Regions from separate parts of the Azospirillum sp. A29 genome, predicted to be linked through region 1. Evidence: riboswitches for the same ligand, from Rfam matches in the RefSeq annotation. Region 1 holds a riboswitch; each other region holds the start of a gene.
The links. A riboswitch is a leader RNA that binds a small molecule or an ion and turns the genes downstream of it on or off. The one in region 1 is predicted to bind thiamine pyrophosphate.
Positions count from the first base shown of each region.

Region 2: another riboswitch for thiamine pyrophosphate. It lies ahead of ABNQ38_RS16945 (ABC transporter ATP-binding protein); the one in region 1 lies ahead of thiO (glycine oxidase ThiO).
Region 3: another riboswitch for thiamine pyrophosphate. It lies ahead of ABNQ38_RS29665 (ABC transporter substrate-binding protein); the one in region 1 lies ahead of thiO (glycine oxidase ThiO).

Region 1 is NZ_CP170466.1:1,348,624-1,355,270, forward strand. Features, by position in the region: gene ABNQ38_RS21260 (thiazole synthase) at 1-722, opposite strand, end outside; gene thiS (sulfur carrier protein ThiS) at 924-1,145, opposite strand; gene thiO (glycine oxidase ThiO) at 1,142-2,323, opposite strand; TPP riboswitch at 2,315-2,413, opposite strand; gene ABNQ38_RS21275 (methyl-accepting chemotaxis protein) at 2,681-4,744, shown strand; gene ABNQ38_RS21280 (DUF6504 family protein) at 4,765-5,118, opposite strand; gene ABNQ38_RS21285 (Y-family DNA polymerase) at 5,037-6,314, opposite strand; gene ABNQ38_RS21290 (hypothetical protein) at 6,435-6,647, shown strand, end outside.
Region 2 is NZ_CP170466.1:451,361-458,007, forward strand. Features, by position in the region: gene ABNQ38_RS16915 (hypothetical protein) at 1-58, opposite strand, end outside; gene ABNQ38_RS16920 (hypothetical protein) at 131-907, opposite strand; gene ABNQ38_RS16925 (hypothetical protein) at 1,217-2,005, shown strand; gene ABNQ38_RS16930 (hypothetical protein) at 2,094-2,648, opposite strand; gene ABNQ38_RS16935 (hypothetical protein) at 2,645-3,256, opposite strand; gene ABNQ38_RS16940 (acetoin utilization protein AcuC) at 3,452-4,624, opposite strand; TPP riboswitch at 4,700-4,806, shown strand; gene ABNQ38_RS16945 (ABC transporter ATP-binding protein) at 4,854-5,585, shown strand; gene ABNQ38_RS16950 (ABC transporter permease) at 5,582-6,349, shown strand; gene ABNQ38_RS16955 (ABC transporter substrate-binding protein) at 6,367-6,647, shown strand, end outside.
Region 3 is NZ_CP170467.1:353,975-360,621, forward strand. Features, by position in the region: gene ABNQ38_RS29655 (ATP-binding cassette domain-containing protein) at 1-1,189, opposite strand, end outside; gene ABNQ38_RS29660 (branched-chain amino acid ABC transporter permease) at 1,182-2,054, opposite strand; gene ABNQ38_RS29665 (ABC transporter substrate-binding protein) at 2,059-3,195, opposite strand; TPP riboswitch at 3,277-3,391, opposite strand; gene ABNQ38_RS29670 (DMT family transporter) at 3,425-4,339, opposite strand; gene ABNQ38_RS29675 (ferredoxin) at 4,471-4,803, opposite strand; gene ABNQ38_RS29680 (ABC transporter permease) at 4,990-6,141, shown strand; gene ABNQ38_RS29685 (ABC transporter permease) at 6,145-6,647, shown strand, end outside.

The DNA of each region.
Region 1 (6,647 bases):
GCTCGGCCGGCATTGACTGCATCGCGCATCGCCGCCGCCATCCGCACCGGGTCGCGCGCCTTCGACACCGCGGTGTTCAGCAGAACGGCGGCACAGCCAAGCTCCATCGCCAGCGCTGCATCGGAGGCGGTGCCGATGCCGGCATCCAGCACCACCGGCACCGGGCTGCGGGCGCAGATCGTCTCGATGGCGTGCGGGTTGCGGATGCCCATGCCCGACCCGATGAAGGCCCCCAGCGGCATCACCGCCGCGGCCCCCAGGTCGGCCAGCTTGCGGCAGGTCACCGGATCGTCGTTGCAATAGGGCAGCACGACGAAGCCGTCATTCACCAGTTCCTCCGTCGCGCGCAGCAGTTCCTCCACATCGGGATAGAGCAGTTCCCGGTCGCCGATGACCTCCAGCTTGATCCAGGGCGTGTCCAGCGCCTCGCGCGACAGCTGGGCGGTCAACACGGCCTCCTTGGCGGTCATGCAGCCGGCGGTGTTGGGCAGCAGCCCGACCGGCCCGGCCGCCCGTCCCGCGGTGGCGCGGGCCAGCACGTCGACGAGGCTTTCCGAATAGCCGTCCAGGCTGATGCGGCGGATCGCCAGCGTGACCAGTTCGCTGCCGCTGGCCGCCAGCGCGTCGAGCATCACCTGCTGGTTCGGATAGCCGGCGGTGCCGAGGAACAGCCGCGAGCCGAGGTTGCGCCCGGCGATGGTGAGGGTGTCGGTTGGGGACATGGGGAAGCCTTTTGCAAAGGCCCTCTCCCACGACCGGCCTGGGGAATTCCCCCTCTCCCCCTGGGGAGAGGGTCGGGGTGAGGGGGACGCGCGGCGTGGATTTTCGGCATAGTCACGCAGTGCATCCCCCTCACCCTAACCCTCTCCCCAGGGGGAGAGGGGATCCTTCCCGGACTGGTCACGGGAGAGGGAAATTCAGGGTCAGCCGCCCTGGATGGGACGGACGATTTCCAGGCTGTCGCCGGGCTGGAGCGGGGTCTCGGGCCAGCGGCGGCGGGGGACCACGGCGCCGTTCAGAGCGACCGCGACGCCGAGCGTTCCGGCGGCGATGCCGCGCCCGGCCAGGAACTCGGCGACGGAGGCGGCGGACAGCGGCTCTTCGCAGCCGTTGACGCGGATGGCTTCACGTGAAACGGCGCTCATGCGGCAGCTCCCGCGGCAACGAAGCGGTCGGCGGCGAAGGGGCGGAGCAGCGGGTCGGTCTCGCCGGTCAGCACCAGCCGGGCGATGCCGTCGGCGGTCACCGGGGTCAGCAGGATGCCGTTGCGGTGGTGGCCGGTGGCGTGGATCAGGCCGGGAATGCCGCTCTCGCCCAGGACCGGCGCATCGTCGCGGCTGCCGGGACGGAAACCCGCCCAGGCTTCCTCGATAGGCAGTTCGGCAATTCCCGGCAGCGCCCGCCACGCTCCTTCCAGCAGGGCGAACTGGCCGCCGGCGGTCAGGCGGTCGTCGAAGCCGCGCTCTTCCGTCGTGGCACCGATCAGCAGCCGGCCGTCCAGCCGCGGGATCAGGTAGGTGCCGGGCGTCCACACCACATGGCGCAGCAGCGGCAGACGGGGGTCCATTCGCAGGCAGACCATCTGCCCCTTCACCGGACGCACCGGCGGCCGGGCGGCGGCCGGCAGTCCGGGCACCCCGGCCGACCACGCCCCGGCGGCCAGCACCACCCGGTCGGCCCGGTGCAGCGTTTCAGCCACCCGCACACCCACGGCGTACCCGCCCTCCACCGCCAGCGCCACCTCGCCGCACCGCTCGTGCAGATGGGCGCCGGCGACTTCGGCGGCGCGGCGCAGGGCGGCCGCGACCTTGCGGTTGTCGACCTGATGGTCGCCGGCACAGAACAGGGCACCGGCGACACCCGGTTGCAGGAAGGGTTCGCGCCGCCGCACCTCGGACCCGCCCAGCCACTCCACCGGCAACCCCAGATCGCGCTGGAAACCGTGCAGGAAGCGGACCTTCGCGGCATCGTCGGCGGTCAGCGCGATGACCATGGTGCCTTCGCTGCGCAGGTCGACGGCCATGCCGCTCGCCGCTTCGAGATCGCGGGCGAAGTCCGGCCACAGGGCCTGCGACGCGCGGGTCAGCGGCAGCAGCCCATCCTCGCCCGGCTCGGTTTCGACACAGGCGGCCAGCATCCCGCCGGCGGCATGGGTGGCGCCGCGCCCAGCCTCTCCCCGCTCGAAGACATCGACACGGCAGCCGGCCGACGCCAGCCTCCAGGCGATGGCGAGGCCGATGCATCCGGCGCCGATAACGGCAACGGAAGGACGGAGTCCCGGCGCGGAAACGGAATATGGATGAAATTCTGGCGCATGGATCATGCGGCGGCTCCCTTCGCTGGCATTACCCAGACAGGTTCGATGGGTGTGTCTCAGCCGCGCGACCACCGCGCGGCACCCCAGGCCTCTGGATTGCCTTATGCCAATGTTCCGCTGGCCCCACAAGCGGAATCGACCGCCGCCATGTCTTGCCGCTTCGGTCCACCGCCCAAACCTGCCCCCAACTTGCCGATGGATGCGGCGACAGGCCGCAGCCGGATACGGAGTCCCCCCGACAGGAAACGCTACCAATCGGCAGCTAAATTGTCGGCAAAATGAGCCATACCCGGGCACTCACAGCAGAAAACGGGCGCCGCCGGTGCGCGGATGAACAACAAAGACAACCGAGGATTCGCCAGCATGCTGTCTTTCTTCCGCTCGGACTCCCCGACCTCCCCCGTCCCCGGCACCCCCGTCGGCACTCCTGCTGGCAGGTCCGAACCGGCAGCGCACGCCGCCGGACCGGCGGAACAGCCGATCCGCAGCCTGTGCCTGCCGGCGGGGCAGATCGGCGCCGCGGCGCTGGACGGGCTGAATTTCGCCGACGGGGCACCGGCGCTGGTCGTCGGCTTCGTGTCGCCGCATGTCGATTTCGCCGCCACCGCGCGGGCGGTCCGCTCCGCCCTGCCGGCGGCGACCCAGCTGGTGCTGGTCTCCACCGCGGGCGAGCTGTGCGCGGCCGAGGGCCAGCCGCTCTACCGCAAGGCCGGCGACCGCTGGGACAGCGTGGTGCTGCAATCCTTCAGCCCGCGCCTGTTCGCCGGGATCAGCATCCAGTCGGTCCCGCTGCATTGCGACGACCTGCGCGGCGGCCGCCCGACCCGCGACGTGCCGGCACGGGTGGAGGCGATCCGCGGCGAGCTCGACCGCATCCGCGTCCCCTTCCCCATCGACAGCCACGACACGGTGGCGCTGACCTTCATCGATGGCCTGTCGGCCAGCGAAAGCTGGTTCATGGAGGCGGTCTACCGCTCCGGCCATTTCCCCTGCCTGTTCATCGGCGGCTCGGCCGGCGGTAAGCTCGATTTCCGCAACACCCATCTGTTCGACGGCCAGCGCGTGCTGGAGAACGCGGCGGTGACGATCTTCCTGAAGATGGCGCCCGGCATCCGCTACGGCATCTTCAAGTCGCAGAATTTCCGGCCGACCCAGACCCGCTTCGCCGTGGTCGACGCCGACCCGATGCGCCGCATCGTGCGCAGCGTGATCGACCGCGACGGCTTCGAGGTCGTCGGCTTCATCGACGCGCTCGCCAAATCCCTGCGCTGCAAGCCGCAGGAACTGCCGGGCAAGCTGGCGAAGAACACCTTCGCCATCGAAATGGAGGGAGAGCTGTTCGTCCGCTCCATCTCCGGCTTCGATTTCGAAAAGGGGGAAGTCGCCTTCTACTGTGACGTCAATCCCGGCGACTCGCTGTGCCTGGTGGAGGCGACCGATTTCGTCCGCCAAACGGAGGACGACCTCTCGGCCTATCTGCGCAACAAGCCGCGGCCGGTCGGCGCCATCCTGAACGACTGCATCCTGCGCCGGCTGAACAACCCCGACCAGCTGTCGCGGGTCCATGCCTTCGACGGGCTGGCCGCCGCCGGCTTCTCCACCTTCGGCGAGCTGCTGGGCATCAACATCAACCAGACCCTGTCGGCGCTGATGTTCTTCGAGGTGCCGCCCGGCGCCGCCTTCTCCGACGACATGGTCGACCGCTTCCCGGTGCATTACGCCCGGTTCCAGAGCTATTTCATCGCCACCCGCTACAACCGGCTGGAGCTGCTGAGCCGCATCCGCAACAGCGTGATCGAACGGATGCACAGCTATCTCGACGCGCTGGTGACGCTGACCGGCGGCGTGCAGGAGACCGCCAGCTATGCCGCGCGCATCGGCGGCTCGATGTCGGCGATCGAGGCGACGCTGAACCGCCACGCCACCCTGTTCGACGGCCACGCCGACCGCAAGGAGGCGCTGGTCCGCGAATTCAACCAGCTGTCCACCGTGGTGAAGAGCATCGAGAAGGTGCTGGCGGTGATCGACGGCATCGCCAGCCAGACCAACCTGCTGGCACTCAACGCCACCATCGAGGCCGCCCGCGCGGGGGAGGCGGGGAAGGGCTTCGCCGTGGTGGCGGCGGAGGTGCGCAAGCTGGCCAACGACACCAAGCAGACGCTGGCCGATACCCGCCGCGCCATCGACCAGGTGGTGACCTCCGTCCGCTCCGTCGGCGGCCAGCTCGACGACACCAGCGCCCGCATGGACGAGGCCGCGACTGCCTCGCAGGAGTTGCAGACCGACATCCATGCGGTGATCGATGAGGTGGAGGGCGCCCAGAAGGCCATCGAAGGCCGCCTGTCCGACATGAACGACCATGCCCGCCGCATGGAGGACATCAACCGCTACATCGCCTTCCTGAAACAGCTCGACCGGGCGGGGTAAGCGGGCGGCGACCCGACACCTCACGCCAAAAACCCGTGCAGGAACCAGCGCGGGGTCTCGTCAGGGCGGTACAGGCCGGCGCGGAACAGCCAGAACCGCCGGCCGCCGTCATCCTCGACCCGGTAATAGTCGCGCACCGCCGGCCCCAGCGACCCTTGCCCACGCCACCATTCGCATTCGATGCGCTCCGGCCCCTCGGCCCGACGCACACGGTGGGGCACGCCGCGCCAGACGAACAGCAGCGGCGGGTCGTCGGGCAGCGGGGCGGTGGCCTCAACCGGCTCGGGCGGGGTCAGCAGGCGCAGGGGGCGCGGTTGCCCGGCGGGCCAGGGCTTCGGCGCCGGCAGGCGCTCCATCGGCGGATGCGGCGCCACGCAGCGCTCCGGCAGCCAGCTTTCCCGCGGCACCAGCCGCAGCACCGCCCGTCCCCCAGCCGCAGCGTCAGCCGGTCGACCAGTTCGGCCAGCTGGTCGTCATTCCCCTGGTCCCCGGCCTCCCCTCCGTCGATTGCGGTCTGGACGGCGGACAGCGGTCCCGTCTCGGTCGCCGACAGCACCAGGGTTTCCAGCCCCGGCCCCGACCCAAGTTCGATCCGCTCCAGCAGCGGGGCGAACAGCCGGGCGAGCGCCGCCGGGTCGCGCGCCGGGCGGCTGGTGCCGAGCGTCAGGCTCTGCGGTTCGTCGTCCACCCGCTGGTCGGTGCGGTGGGCATCCAGCCGCAGCCGGCGCGCCCCCTGCCCTGCCGCCTCCAGCCCCTTGCACAGCTTCCCCAGCAGATGGCGCAGCGCCCCGGCAATCGATTCGGGCGTGGCGATCGGTTCGGCGAAGGTCAGGCGCTCGCGATGGTCCGGCACCGGCCGGCGCGGGGAGATCGGCTCGTCCAGCCGGCCGAATGCCTGATCGTACCGTTGCATCAACCCGGCTCCGAACCGCGCCGCCAGCCCCGCCCGCGGCATGGCATGCAGGTCGCCGATCCGGCGCAGGCCCAGCGCATGCAGCCCCTCCACCGTCTCCGCCGGCAACCGCAGGGCAGCGAGCGGCAGGCCATCCAACGACTCGCGCCGCCTCTCCTCCGGACTGCCGAACCGCACCAGCCCCCAGGCGGCGGCCGGGGTGCCGGCGATGGCGGCGCGGGCGGCGAAGCCGGCGGCGCGCAGCCGGCCGGTCAGGTCGGCGGCCAGCGCCGGCTCGCCCCCAAAGAGATGGGCGCAGCCGGTGAGGTCGATCACCACCCCGTCCGGCCCGTCCGCCGCAGTCCAGGGGCTGTAACGCCGCGCCCAGTCGGCAATGCGGCCGAGCAGGGCCGAATGGGCCTCCGGCGTCGCCTCCGCCGCCTCCAGCATCGGTTCCAGCGCACGGGCATCGCTGAGGGTGTGGCCGGGAGCGATCCCCAGCATTGCCGCCGCCCGGTTGACCGCGACCACCGCCCGCCGCTGGCGCTCCGTCCGCAGCAGGACGAAGGGGCGTGCGCGCAACTCCGGCGGCATGAGCCGTTCCCGCGCGTCGGTCGGCAGGCGCGGCAGCCACAGGGCGAGGATGCGGCGCTTGGTTCTCTCTGCTCCGCGGGCCAATCCCTCTCCCCTCGATCGCCAAGAACAAACAAAGAACATTCTAGCGCTGACTTGGCCGCATGGGGAGTCTCTCCTTGGGTTCATCTTGCCGAAACGCTCGGTAGTGCCGACATTCCGTACATGACCCCACATCCCCCGTCTTTCGCCCGCCATCCGGTCGTCAGCCGTCTGGCTCCGCTCCTTCTCCTGCTGGCGGCTGGCGCCTGCGCGCCGTCGGACCTGCGCGACGACACGCCCGGCCGCGCCCAGGCCTTTCCGCCCGTCTACAACCAGACGGTCGTTCCCGGCGGGGGCGAGCGACGAACCTGGAGCCAGATTCAGGCGGAGCAGTCG
Region 2 (6,647 bases), 900 kb from region 1:
CCGCCCCCGGCACGGGTGCGGATCGCCGGTCGCGTGACGAACCAAAATCGTGAGGCATCCTGGCCTTACCCCGGTTCCAAGCCCAGCTCGATGAAGACGTCCGACCCGTCGGAAACGGCCGTGTCCACCCTTATGGCAACCCGCGCAACCGACAGGCGGTTCCAAAAGCCAACGTCATGGCGCCATTTGCCGGAGCGTCGGCGAAGTTGCCCGGCGTCACGGATGGGTTCCGGATCGGGCAAGACTGTTTAGCGCCGTTGATGTCGTTTGGAAACCGTTTGCGCGTGATGGCCGCTTGTACTATTTTTTCGGCCCCAGGGGAATGGATTCCTTGCGATCCAACATCCAGGCGCTTCCCCGTCGCCATTTCATCTTGCCGGAATCCCATACGGTGTCGATCGACCGCTCGGAACTTGAACGGCTCCTTGCCGATCGCCCGGCTGGCAACCGCAGCGCCATGCAGGCGGTGCGCGAAAGCTATGCCGATATCGGGCTGATGCGCGAGCGCGGCCTGTCCTGGGCCGAGATCTCCGATCTGCTGGCCAAACTGGGGGTGGCTGCCCGCGACAACCAGCCGATCTCGCCCGTTACCCTGCGCTCCGCCTTCTTCCTCGTCGGAAACGAAGGGCGTGGCGAGGCCGCCGGCGACCATGGCGCCGCAGCCCTTCCTGCCGAGACCCTGGCAGCCGTCCATAAAGCCGCCCTGTCCGCCGGCTTGAAGGAAGAGGCCGAAGATGCGGATGAGGGCGGCCCCGAGAAGGACGGCGGGGGCGACACCGGTGTTGAGCCCGTGACGGAGGCTGCCGACTCCGATGTGGAACTGCTGACCGAGACGGCCGGGCTTGATGGCGAGCTTGATGGCGAGGCTGCCCAGGCGAACGCCGTCGCGGAAGAGCCGCTGACGCAAGAGCCCGCGCCAGAAGAGGGCGAACCAGCCCCGAAAGCCGTCGAGGAATCTTCACAACCCGCCTCCCCTGCCCTGGACCTGCTCGCACCGGCGACCGCCGTTGCCGAAGATCGGCCGGCAGAGGATGAGACCGGAACCGGGGAGGATGAAACGCCTCCCGAACCCGCAATGACCAGGCCGGAACCGCAGCCGGCTTCCCATCGGACGTCCACGGCGGTTGCGCGGGGCACCGGCTCTCCTGTATTCCCACCGATGCCTGCCACGATGACCCAAGACGACTCAACAAACGCATACTGGAAAGGCGATCGCATGCTGGGCACGATCTTCGTCCTCAATGACCGCGGCGGCGTCGGCAAGACGCTGCTGTCCCATCACCTGATGGCGACCGCCATGCTGGAAGGCCTGCAGCTGAAGGTCGTCGAGTACGAGGTGAACGAGCGTCTCGCCCGCCTGTTCGGCCCGGACGTGGTCGAACACCGCCGCATCACCCAGGACTTCATGAACATGATGGGGTCCGGTGACGGCTTCTACGAGTTCTGGGACCTGATCGGGCCGGAATTGCAGCGCGGCGGCCGTCTGTATGACTTCGGCGGCAACATCTCGCAGTGGTTCTTCAACTGGGCCGAAGTGTCGGGCTTCGACTATTACGTCGGCGAAGGCGAACGGCTGACCTTCATGGTGCCGGTGACCGTCGATCTCGCCTCGCTGTCCACCGGCATGACGACGCTGGAGCGGGTGGCGACCATCGCCCCGAAGGCCAAGCGCGTCCTGGTGGAAAACGGCTTTTCCGGCCCGTTCTCCCAACTGGAGGACAGCCAGTATGCCCGCCGCAAGGCGGAGATGGTGGAGCGCGAGGGCCTGCAGGTCATCTCCATGCAGCCCTGCACCGCCCCGGCCTGGGCGCGCCTGACCGGCCACCGGCTGGATCAGGTGGCGACGATGACCCGCGAGGATCTGGTGAAGCTGGGCATGACCCCGCCGGTCGCCTCCCGTTCGCTGATCATCATCCACGAATGGCTGCGCAACATGCGCCAGTCGCTGTCGCCCTACCTGCACGACGCCTTCCGCCAGACCCCGGCCACCGCCAAGGCGCGCTGAAGCCTGGGAACGCGCTGAGACGGACCTTCACGAAAAGCCCTTCTTCCCAGGTGGAAGAGGGGCTTTTCAATATCTGCGGGGTGCTCTTCTACGCTGCGCTTTGGGCCGGGCTGGCGCTGTAGAGATCTTCCTTCACCGGGGCCACCGACCGCACCTGATAGCCGGGCCGGGCACTGAAGCGGCGGTTGGCACGTTCGCCGGCCTCGCGGTCCGACTCCGCCCAGACGAGATACTGGCGCCCCCGTGCCCATTCGACGGCCAGAGGGTGCGCGGCATCGATCTCACCGATCTGCTGGTTCACCACGGTGACCAGCCATTCCTTGTCGCCGGGATTGCGCCGGTCGGTCAGGATCAGGATCTGCGGACGACGCTTCGACTGCGCTTCGGTCAGGCGTTGCTGCACCTCCGTCTGCTTTTTGCGCAGCTCCACCATCTCCCGGGTCAGTTCCTCGATCTCGGCGTGGAGGGTCTCCTCCTCCCGATGCAGGCGGTGGATGGTGGCATCCAGCTTGTCGAGGTTGTTGCGGACACCGCGGACGCGCTGGCGCGCCTGCGACACCCTCTGCTCGACGCTCATCAGGATGTTGCCGAGCCAGGCACCGATGGCGACGATGGCCAGGACGATGATGAAGTTGATCATCATGTGACGCCGCCCGCCTTCGCCCGGGCGGTGGCGGGCGGCGTCGGCACGCCCTTGCCGGCGGCCTTGCCCCCGGCCCGCGCATCGCCGCGCATGAACGTCTTCTGGAAACCCATTTTGAACGGAAAGGCCACATCGCACATCTGCTTGGCCTCGTCGAAGCTGGACGCCCAGACCTCGGCCACGTTCGTGCATCGCCAGATGGGGTTGACCTGCGCCCGTTCACCGGCGGCGCGGGCGGCGGCAGACGCCTTTTCCTGCGTCACCGTCGCGACGAATTTCATCAGTCCGGCCTGCGGGTCGCCGACCTCATGCACGAACATCGGCGGCTGGTCGGACAGATCCCGGACCTGCTTTTCCGCCTTGCGGATATCGCTTTCCAGCCGGTTGCGGTCGGAAGACTGGCTGTTCCGGCGCTGGACCAGATGGTTCACCCGGTTTTGCAGCTCCTGCGCCTCCGCATGCAGGACGTAGATGCGGTTCTCGACCTGATCCAGACCGCTGCTCTTTTCCATGATGTTCGGCAGGAAATCCTTCAGCATCATGGCGACCGGGACGGCAGCCAGCATGATGATGACGATGGCGATCAGGAACAGCGTCGTGTTCGACATCCGCCCGCCCGTCCTCCTACCGCGAATCCTGCCCGCAAATCCCGCCGAAGCCCGCATCACCCGACACGGAAGCTGCACCGGCGCAGTGGAAGAGAGAATCAACGAACAATCCGACCCCGTCAACGAATCGTCACGGGTTGGTTCGAAATTCGTCGGAATGAGTCTCTCGGCTGCGGGTCAGGACAGCGCCATCCTTTAGGACATGGCAATCTCCGCCACCCGCTTCACCGCATCCCGCACCGGTCCGGGACGCCGCTCGTCGCCGAGCGTGGTGAACCAATGGTCCGGCGGATTGCGGCCGGCGGCGCGGTTCCAGGTCAGGGCGCGCAGCACCGCCTCCGCCTCCGCCGTCGGCCGCACGGCGGGATCGATACCGTTCATCACCGCCCAGATCCCGGCCCAGCAACGCCCGACCGACCAGGGGTTATAGCCTCCGCCACCGACCACCAGAACCCGCGGTGCCAGGGGAAGCAGCGCCGCCACGGCATCCCACAGCGCGCGGTTGGACAGTTCCAGCCGGCTCAACGGATCCTCGGCCAAGGCATCGGCGCCGGTCTGGATCACCATCGCCTGCGGACGGAAGGCACGGGCCAGCGGCAGGACCGCCGCCTCCATCACATGCTCCATCTCACTGTCGTTGAAGCCCGGCGGCACCGGCAGGTTGCGGGCCATGCCGCCGGCGCGGTCCTCCACCTTGCCGGTGTAGGGCCAGCGCCCATCCTCATGGATGGACAGGGTCAGCACCCGGTCGTCGTCGGCAAAGGCCTCTTCCACCCCGTCGCCATGATGGGCGTCGAGATCGACATAGAGAATCCGCTCCAGCCCATGGTCCAGCAATTCCAGAATGCCGAGAACCGGCGCGTTGAAATAGCAGAAGCCGCTGGCCCGGTCGCGCCGCGCATGATGCGTCCCGGCAGCCGGCGCATAGACAAGACCGGCGGGCCGGTCGCCGAGAATCCTGGCCGCCTGCAACGCCGATCCGCTGCTGTGGGCCGGTCGCCGGTACATTTCGGCGAAGACGGGATTTTCCAGCTTGCCCAGATTATGGCGGGTGGCGGTCGCCTCGTCGACGCGCTGCTCGGCCTCCGCCCGCTTAAGCGCGGCGATGTAGTCGGCGGTATGGAAGCGCGCCAGTTCGCGTTCGCTCGCCACATGGGTGTCGAGATAGACCTCGTCCGGCAGCCAGCCCATGGCGCGGCTGAGGTCGATGGCGGTCGACACGCGCGGAATCGCCAGCGGATGCTTCGGCCCATAGGTCGAGCCGCGGTAGATTTCCCCGCCGATGAACAGCGGTGTGCGGAAGGGCGTGGTCAGGACGGGCACTCCTCGATGCCCGTCAGAAACTAAGTGCCGCGGCGGTGCGGTCAAGCCGCGCGCTTCCATATCCCGGAACCTGTATCCGGCAATGCTTGCGGTCACGGATCGTCCGCGCCTATAGTCGCCGCCTTCACTGGGGGGAGCCGATGGGCGGCTGAGAGGTCCTGTTGCAGGACGACCCCTGGAACCTGATCCGGTTCATGCCGGCGTAGGGATCAGTGATGCGGAACCGCACCCTCTCCATCTCCGCCACTCCACGATGCATGCCCGCGTGCCTGCGATGACGCCGCTTTCGGTGACCATCTCGCGCGCGCGGCTGACCTATGGCGGCACGCTGCTGTTCTCCGACCTGACGCTGGAGCTGCCGGCCGGGCGGACCACCTGCCTGCTGGGGCCGAGCGGCGTCGGCAAGACCACGCTCCTGCGCATCCTCGCCGGTTTGGCTGAGCCGGAGCCGCCGACCGAGGTGGTCACCGGCGACCGGCAGCCGCTGGCCGGCCGGATCGCCTACATGGCGCAGCAGGACCTGCTGCTGCCCTGGTTAACCGTCCTCGACAATGTCCTGCTCGGCGACCGGCTGCGCCACCGCCGTCCCGATCCGGCGCGGGTGGAGCAGGCCCGCGCGCTGCTGGACCGCGTCGGCTTGGCGGGGCGCGAGCGCGACCGTCCCGCCGCCCTGTCCGGCGGGCAGAAGCAGCGCGTGGCGCTGGCCCGCACCCTGATGGAGGACAAGCCCCTGGTCCTGATGGACGAGCCCTTCTCCGCGCTCGACGCCATCACCCGGCTGCGCTTGCAGGAAACGGCGGCGGAGACGCTGGCCGGCCGCACCGTCCTCATGGTCACCCACGACCCGCTGGAGGCGCTGCGCATCGGTGACCGCCTGCATGTGATGACTGGCCGGCCGGCCGTCATGGGGCCGGCGCTGGAGCCCTCCGGCCCGGTGCCGCGCCGCGTCGACGATCCGGACCTGCTGGCGCATCAGGCCGAGCTGTTGCGGAGGCTGGCGGAATGAAGGCGCTGCTGCGCGGCGCGATCACCCTGCTGGTGCTGGTCGCCGGCTGGCAGGCGCTGGTCTGGGCCACCGCGCTGCCGCGCTACCTGTTGCCCGGTCCGCTGGCGGTGGCGGACGCCATGCAGCGGCAGGCCCCTCTGCTGTTGACCCATGGCCTGACCACGCTGGCCGAGATTCTGATCGGGCTGGTGGCCGGCGTGGCGCTGGGCGGGGTCAGCGCTTTGCTGCTCGCGCGGTTCCGGACGGCGCGGCGCTGGCTGATGCCGTTGCTTCTGGTCAGTCAGGCCATCCCCGTCTTCGCACTGGCGCCGCTGCTGGTGCTGTGGCTCGGCTATGGCATGGCGTCCAAGATCGCCATGGCGGTGCTGGTCATCTATTTCCCGGTGACGACCGCGCTGTTCGACGGGCTGCGGCGCACCGATCCCGGTTGGCTCGACCTTGCCCGCACCATGGGCGCCTCGCCCGCCGCGATCCTGTGGAGCATCCGCCTGCCGGCCGCCCTGCCCGCCTTCTGGTCCGGCGTGCGGGTGGCTGCCGCGGTGGCGCCCATCGGGGCGGTGATCGGCGAATGGGTGGGGTCGTCCTCCGGCCTTGGCTACTTGATGCTGCACGCCAATGCCCGCATGCAGATCGATCTTCTGTTCGCCGCCGTGCTGGTGCTGGGACTTTTCGCCGTCACGCTGTACGCCGCCGTCGATGCGCTGGCCCGCCGCGCCCTGCCCTGGCAACCCGATACCCAACCTGCCGAAGACGCCAACCCTTGAAGGGGGAGAGACAACCGATGAAGCATCTTTTCACAGCCGGCCTGATCGCCGCCGGCCTGATGACCTCGCTTCCCGCCCTGGCCCAGGACAAGCTGTCCGTGATGCTGGACTGGTTCGTCAACCCGGACCACGCCCCGCTGGTGGTGGCGCAGGAGAAGGGTTTCTTCAAGGATGCCGGGCTTGAGGTCACCCTGACCGCCCCGGCCGACCCCAACGACCCGCCGAAGCTGGTGGCGGCCGGCGGCACCGACATCGCCGTGTCCTACCAGCCGCAGCTGATCCTGCAGGTGGCGGAGGA
Region 3 (6,647 bases), on a different replicon from region 1:
CGCGTCCGCCGAGCCGCACCCGCCCGGCATCCAGCCGCTCCAACCCCGACAGCAGGTTGATCACCGTGGATTTGCCAGAGCCATTCGGCCCGATCAGCCCTGTGATGCTTCCCGGCCGCAGGTCCAGCGACACGCCGTCCACCGCCCGCACACCGCCGAAGGACTTGCGCAGATCGTCGACTGCCAGCCCGTCCGGCGAATTTAGCGGACGCGGCGGCTCCTTCGCCTCGACGGAAGCCCGCGCCCCGCGGCCGAACAGGCGGGCCACGATCCGGTCGAGCAGGCCGGTCAGCCCGTCCGGCGCCAGCACCACGGTCGCCAGCAGGGCGACGCCATAGACGACCAGATAGCCGCGCTCCAGGAAGCGGAACCACTCCGGCAGATGCAGCAGAAGCACGGCGCCCAGCACCGCCCCGGCCATCCGCCCCCGCCCGCCGACGATGGCGATGGTGAGGATGGAGACCATGACCGGGAATTCCAGCACCTCCGGCGAGACGACGCGCTGGGTGTGGACGGCAAGCGCTCCGGCGGCCCCGGCGAACAGGGCGCTGATGCCGAAGGCGGCCAGCCGCAGCCGCCCGACATCGAGCCCCAGCGTCGCCGCCGCCAGCGGGTCGTCACGCAGCATCGCCAGCGACCGGCCGAGCCTTCCCCGCGTCAGCCGCCAGCCGATCAGCCCGCCGAGAGCGACCAGCCCCCAGACCAGCCCGGCCATCGGCAGCCCGCGCGGCACCGCCCAGCCGAACAGCACCGCCGCCGGCACTCCGGCCAGCCCGTTGGAGCCCCCGGTCAGCTCCGGCAGGTTGACCGCCAGCAGATGGAGGACCTGGGCGATGCCGAGAGTCGCCAGGGCGAAGTAATGCGATTCCAGCCGCAGCACCGCCAGACCGACCGGCAGGGCCAGCAAGAGCGGCACCAGCATCGACAGCGGGAAGGTCGCTTCGACACCGAGCCCGTAGCGGCTGCCGAGGATGCCCGTCACATAGGCGCCGACGCCGAAGAAAGCGCCCTGGGCCAGCGACAGCGCACCGCCGAGCCCGAAGACGATCTGGAATCCGAAGGTCGCCAGCGCATAGACCCCGGCGACGGTCAGGACACGCAGGCCGTAGGGGGACGCGAAGGCCAGCGCGTAGATCAGCAGGGCAAGCGCGCCAGCGATGAGAATGACTGCCGGCCGACGTTCACCCACGGCGCCGCACCGCTTCGCCGAACAGCCCTTGCGGGCGCAGCACCAGAATCGCCAGCAGCGTCAGGTACAAGGCCCCCAGCGCCGCCGGGTAGGACAGCACCGACGATACGCCCACCTCGAACAGCGCGATCAGCAGGGCGCCCACCACTGCACCCGGCACGGAGCCCCAGCCCCCGACTGTTACCGCGATGTAGGCCTTCAGAATCAGGTCGCTGCCCGAAGTCGGCGTGACGAAATAGCGGTTGGCCAGCAGCAGCCCGGCCGCCCCGGCGCAAGCCGTCCCGATGGCAAAGGTCACCAGGATCATCGCGGTGACCGGCACGCCGCAGGCCCGCGCCATCTCCGGGTCCTGCGCCGTGGCGCGCAGCCGGCGGCCGAGCTGCGTGCGGGCGAACACCCATTGCTGCGCGCCGATCAGCAGCCCCGCCACCGCGACGATGGCGAGCGACTGCTCGGGCACCGCCAGCCCGGCGATGTGCAGCGTGTCGTCGCCGAACAGTGGCGGTGCGGCGCGCGGCTCCGGCCCGAAGAGGGTGGCGGCCCCGTTCTGCAGGATGATGCCGACCGCAATGGTGCTGATGAAGACCGAGACCGGCGGCCGGCGGCGCAGCGGCAGATAGGCCGCCAGCGCCAGCAGCAGCCCCAGCGCCGCCATCAGCACGAGAACCACCGGCAGCAGGACGATGCCCGGCAGCGGGATCAGCGGCGCCGCCGCCACCGCCAGCAGCCCGCCGGCCATGACGAGATCGCCCTGGGCGAAATTCACCGCCGAGGTGGCGTTCAGCACCAGCACGAAGCCCAGCGCCACCAGGGCATAGGCCGCCCCCAGCGCCACCCCGTTGACCAGCAGTTGAAGCGCCGCCATCCGCTCACTTCGCCGCAAGCGTCGGGTCGTCGTACCGCTTCACCAGCACCGGCACGCGGCTGGCCCCGTCATAGCAGACGATGACGGCGGAATGGGCCATGTTGCCCTTGCCGTCGGACTTGTAGGTCATGGCGAGGCCCTGGAACGTCTCGGCGGACAGCGTCTTGCGGATGGCGTCGGGCGACCGGGCGCCAGCCTTCACCGCCTCCAGAACCATGGACATGCCGTCATACTGGCCGAGCGCGAAGGCGTCCGGCTCCTTGCCGAAGGCGGCGCGGTAGGCGTCGGTGAAGGCCTTGACCTCCGGCGTGCCGCCCGAGATCGGCGAGGCCGCGGTCTCGGCACAGACGCCCTTCAGTTCCGCCGGTTCCAGCAGGGCGGCGGTGCTCGGCTGGTGCATGGCGGAGCCGGCGACGATGGGCAGGGTCACGCCGCTGGACGCCGCCTGCCGCAGCAGCAGCGCGGTCGGGCCGGAATGCAGGTGCAGGACCAGCACGTCCGGCTTGGCGGCGAGCGCCTTGGTCAGCACCGGCAGCAGATCCTTGGCCGCCGGGTCCACCCCCTCCTCGAAGACGGGCGTGACGCCCAGCGCCTTGAAGGCGGCGTCGAGATGGGCCTTGCCGCTCTGGCCGTAGGCGGTGGTCTGATAGATGACGGCCGGCTGCCGCTTGCCCAGCTCCTCCACAACATAGCGGGCATGGGCGGCCTTGGTCACCGCGTCGCCGGGGAAGAAGCGGAAGACCCAGGGATTGCCCTGCTCGGTGATCGAGGCGGTGCCCGACACGGTGACCAGCGGCAGCTTCAGCTCGCTCGCCAGCGGCAACATCGCCAGCATCTGGGTGCCGAGCATACTGGCGGCGACCGCCCCGACCGTGCCGCGGCCGGCCGCGCGCTCCAGCGCCGTCACCGCCGCCTCGGGCGAGGTGCCGGTGTCGACGACCTCCGAGGCGATGGCGACGCCGGCCGGCGTCTGCTTCAGCGCCAGGACGGCGCCGTTGCGCTGGCTGGTGCCCTCCAGCGACAGGAAGCCGGTCAGCGGCACCAGCACCGGGAAGGACAGCGTGTCGTCGGCACGGGCGGCGGACGACAGACAGGACGATGCGGCCAGCAGGCCGATCAGAATGGAAAGCGTGCGCCGCATGACCGATACTCCTCGACACGCGCCGGCGATCAGGGCGACGCGGAGGGGACGGGGCGCTTTGCAGCAGCTTTCAGCGGGTCCGTCGGGTTCCGGTCGGCTCCCTTCGCCGGCATGACCCGGATCAGGTTCGATGGGTGTTGTCTCAGCCCCTACGGTTGCCGAACCGGCATCCGCACGGGCACCCCAGCCGTGAACAGGCGGCGAGAGTGTCGCCGCCGGCCCCGTCCTGTCAAGAACCCAACCGGCGGCGCGCCACCATCGTTTCACGATGCAGGATGTAGAGCCCACTGCCGATGATGACCATGGCGCCGGCCAGGACCGGCACCGTCGGCAGGTCGCCGAACACCAGCCAGCCGAACAGGCTGGCCCAGACCATGCCGGTATATTCGAAGGGTGCCACCACTGCCGGCGGCGCGCGCCGGAAGGCCTGGGTCAGCAGGACCTGCGCCCCGGCGCCGATGGCCCCGACCAGCGCCATCAGCCCCAGCGCGAAGACGGTGGGCGCGGTCCAGACCGGCACCGTCAGCGCCCCACTGACCACCGTCGTCGTCAGTAGCAGGTAGAGCACGATGGAGGCGCTGGTTTCCGTCCGCGACAGACCGCGCACGGCCAGTGCGGCCAGCGCATAGAACAGGGCGGCGCACAGCCCGACCAGCACCGGCACCAGCGGCGCCCCGGCCGACGGCTGCGCCATCACCACCACGCCGCTGAACCCGACCACCACGGCGGCCCAGCGGCGCCAGCCCACCGGCTCGCCCAGCAGCGGCGCCGACAGCGCGGTGATGAACAGCGGACCGGCGAAGCTCAGCACATAGACGTCGGCCAGCGGCAGTTCGCGGAACGCATAGAAGAAGCATCCCATGGAGATCAGCCCGGCGAAGGCGCGCCAGACATGCCCCAGGGGCCGCCGCGTCCGCATCGCCGCGATCCCGCCGCCGCATGTCAGGGTGTAGCCGCCCACCAGCAGGAAGGCGACCAGCGAACGCACGAACATCAGCTGCGGCACCGGGTAATCGGCGGTCAGGAATTTGATGAGCGTGTCCATCGCCGCGAACAGCAGGATCGCGCCCAGGAAGCAGCCGACGGCGTAGGGAACCGAATCGGTCTCGGCGGGCAGCAGGTCGGCGGTTTCGGCGTCGGTCATTGAATCGGTTCGGAACGGCAATGGCGGGGGCTGCCCACATTATGGGCAAATGCGCCCGCGTCCCAATGCCGCAACCGCAGGTCTGCTAGGCGCAGCCAAGGTCAAGGGTCGGCTCGTGCGCCGACCTCGCCTCACCGCGTCAGTACCATCACCAGCCGTTCGACCGGCGCATCCTTCACCAGATGCGAGTCGACGATCTCGTCGATGTCCTCCGGGGTTTCCGGCCGGTACCAGATGCCTTCCGGATACACCACCATCAGCGGCCCGGCGGAGCAGAAGCCGAGGCAACCTGTCATCGCCATGCCGACATCGGTCAAACCCTTGCCCTGGATTTTCTGATCGAGCCGCTGCCACAGCGGATGTGCACCCTTGGCGGCGCAGCTGCCGCGCGGATGGCCGGGCGGACGCTGCTGGGCGCAGCAGAAGACGTGGTGGCGGAAGGTCTGCGGGATGTCGAGCGGCATCGGTCATGCCCCATAGCCATAAAATTTCTATGGATAAGAAGGATGCCAGAATGCTGCGTTGCGGCAAGACTTTTTGTAATCCTTCCAACTCCTGGCAGCGGTTGGATTCCTGGCGCCATGAAATGCTTGGTCGGCAGAGCGTTGGCGGTTAAGAATCCCCGGCAAGGGGCAATCCAGGAGACGCCGGTGCTGCTGAGCGGATCGGGGAAGGGCCAGCCGGGCGCGGTGCCGGGCTGGGTCGGGTATGCGCTGCTGCCGGTTCTCAACCTCGTCGCGGCTTTCGTGCTGTCGGGGCTGGTGATCCTGGTGATCGGCGAGAACCCGGTGGACGTGCTGTCGCTGCTGGTGTCGGAGGCCCTGGGATATCCCGAGGCCATCGGCTACACCCTCTATTACACCACCGACTACATCTTCACCGGGCTGGCGGTCGCCATCGCCTTTCATTGCGGGCTGTTCAACATCGGCGGCGAGGGGCAGGCCTATCTGGGCGGGCTCGGCGCCGGGCTGGTGGCGCTGGCGCTGACCGGCTGGCCCTGGCCGGTGGTGGCGGTGCTGGCGGTGCTGGCGTCGGCCCTGTTCGGTGCTGCATGGGCCTTCATCCCGGCTTGGCTCCAGGCCAAGCGCGGCAGCCACATCGTCATCACGACGATCATGTTCAACTTCATCGCCGCGTCGATCATGACCTGGCTGCTGGTGGACGTGCTGATCCGCCCCGGCAGCCAGTCGCCGGAAACCCGCGAGTTCGATCCCGGCGTCTGGCTGCCGTCGATGGACCGGGCGCTGGGCTGGTTCGGCATCGCCATTCCGGCCTCGCCGCTGAACCTGTCCTTCCTGTGGGCGCTGGCCTGCTGCATGCTGTTCCACATCTTCCTGCGCCGGACCCGCTGGGGCTACGAGCTGCGCACCGTCGGCCGGAACGAACGGGCGGCGGTCTATGCCGGCATCTCGCCGGCGCGCAACATCGTCATCGCCATGCTGATCTCCGGTGCGCTCGCCGGCTTCGTCGGGGTGAACGAGATTCTGGGCGTACAGCACCGGGTGATCCTGAACTTCACCGGCGGCGTCGGCTTCGTCGGCATCGCCGTGGCGCTGATGGGGCGCAACCATCCGGTCGGGATCATTCTGGCGGCACTCCTGTTCGGTGTTCTGGCGCAGGGCGGCGGCCAGCTGTCCTTCGAATATCCGACGATCAACCGCGAGCTGGTGATGGTCATCCAGGGGCTGGTCATCCTGTTCGCCGGTGCAATGGAGAATTTGTTCAAGCCGCAGGTGGAGGCCCTGTTCCGCCGCCGCGGCGCCGCCGCCACCGCAGATGCCGCAACCGGGGGGAAGGGCTGAGCGATGGAGGACGCGCTTCTTCTGGCGCTGCAACTGCTGGGCGCCACCATCCGCGTGGCGACCCCGCTGGTGCTGGCTGCCTTCGCCGGCATGTATTGCGAGCGGGCCGGTGTGGTCGACATCGGGCTGGAAGGCAAGATGCTGGCCGGCGCCTTCTTCTCCGCCGCCGTCGCCTCGGCCACGCTGAACCCGTGGCTGGGACTGCTGGCCGGCATTGCCGCCGGGGTGGCGCTGGCGATGGTCCATGGCTTCGCCTGCATCACCCACAATGGCAATCAGGTGGTGTCGGGCATGGCGATCAACATCCTGGTCGCCGGGCTGGCGCCGACGCTGGCCTATGCCTGGTTCCAGCAGGGCGGCCAGACCCCGCTGCTGCCCAACCAGGCGCGCCTCCCCGCGGTGGAGTTGCCGGGGGTGGAGGCGCTGTCCGGCGTTCCGGTCCTGGGGCCGGTCTACCGCGAGTTGCTCAACGGCAACAATGTGCTGATCTGGTTGACGCTGGTCTT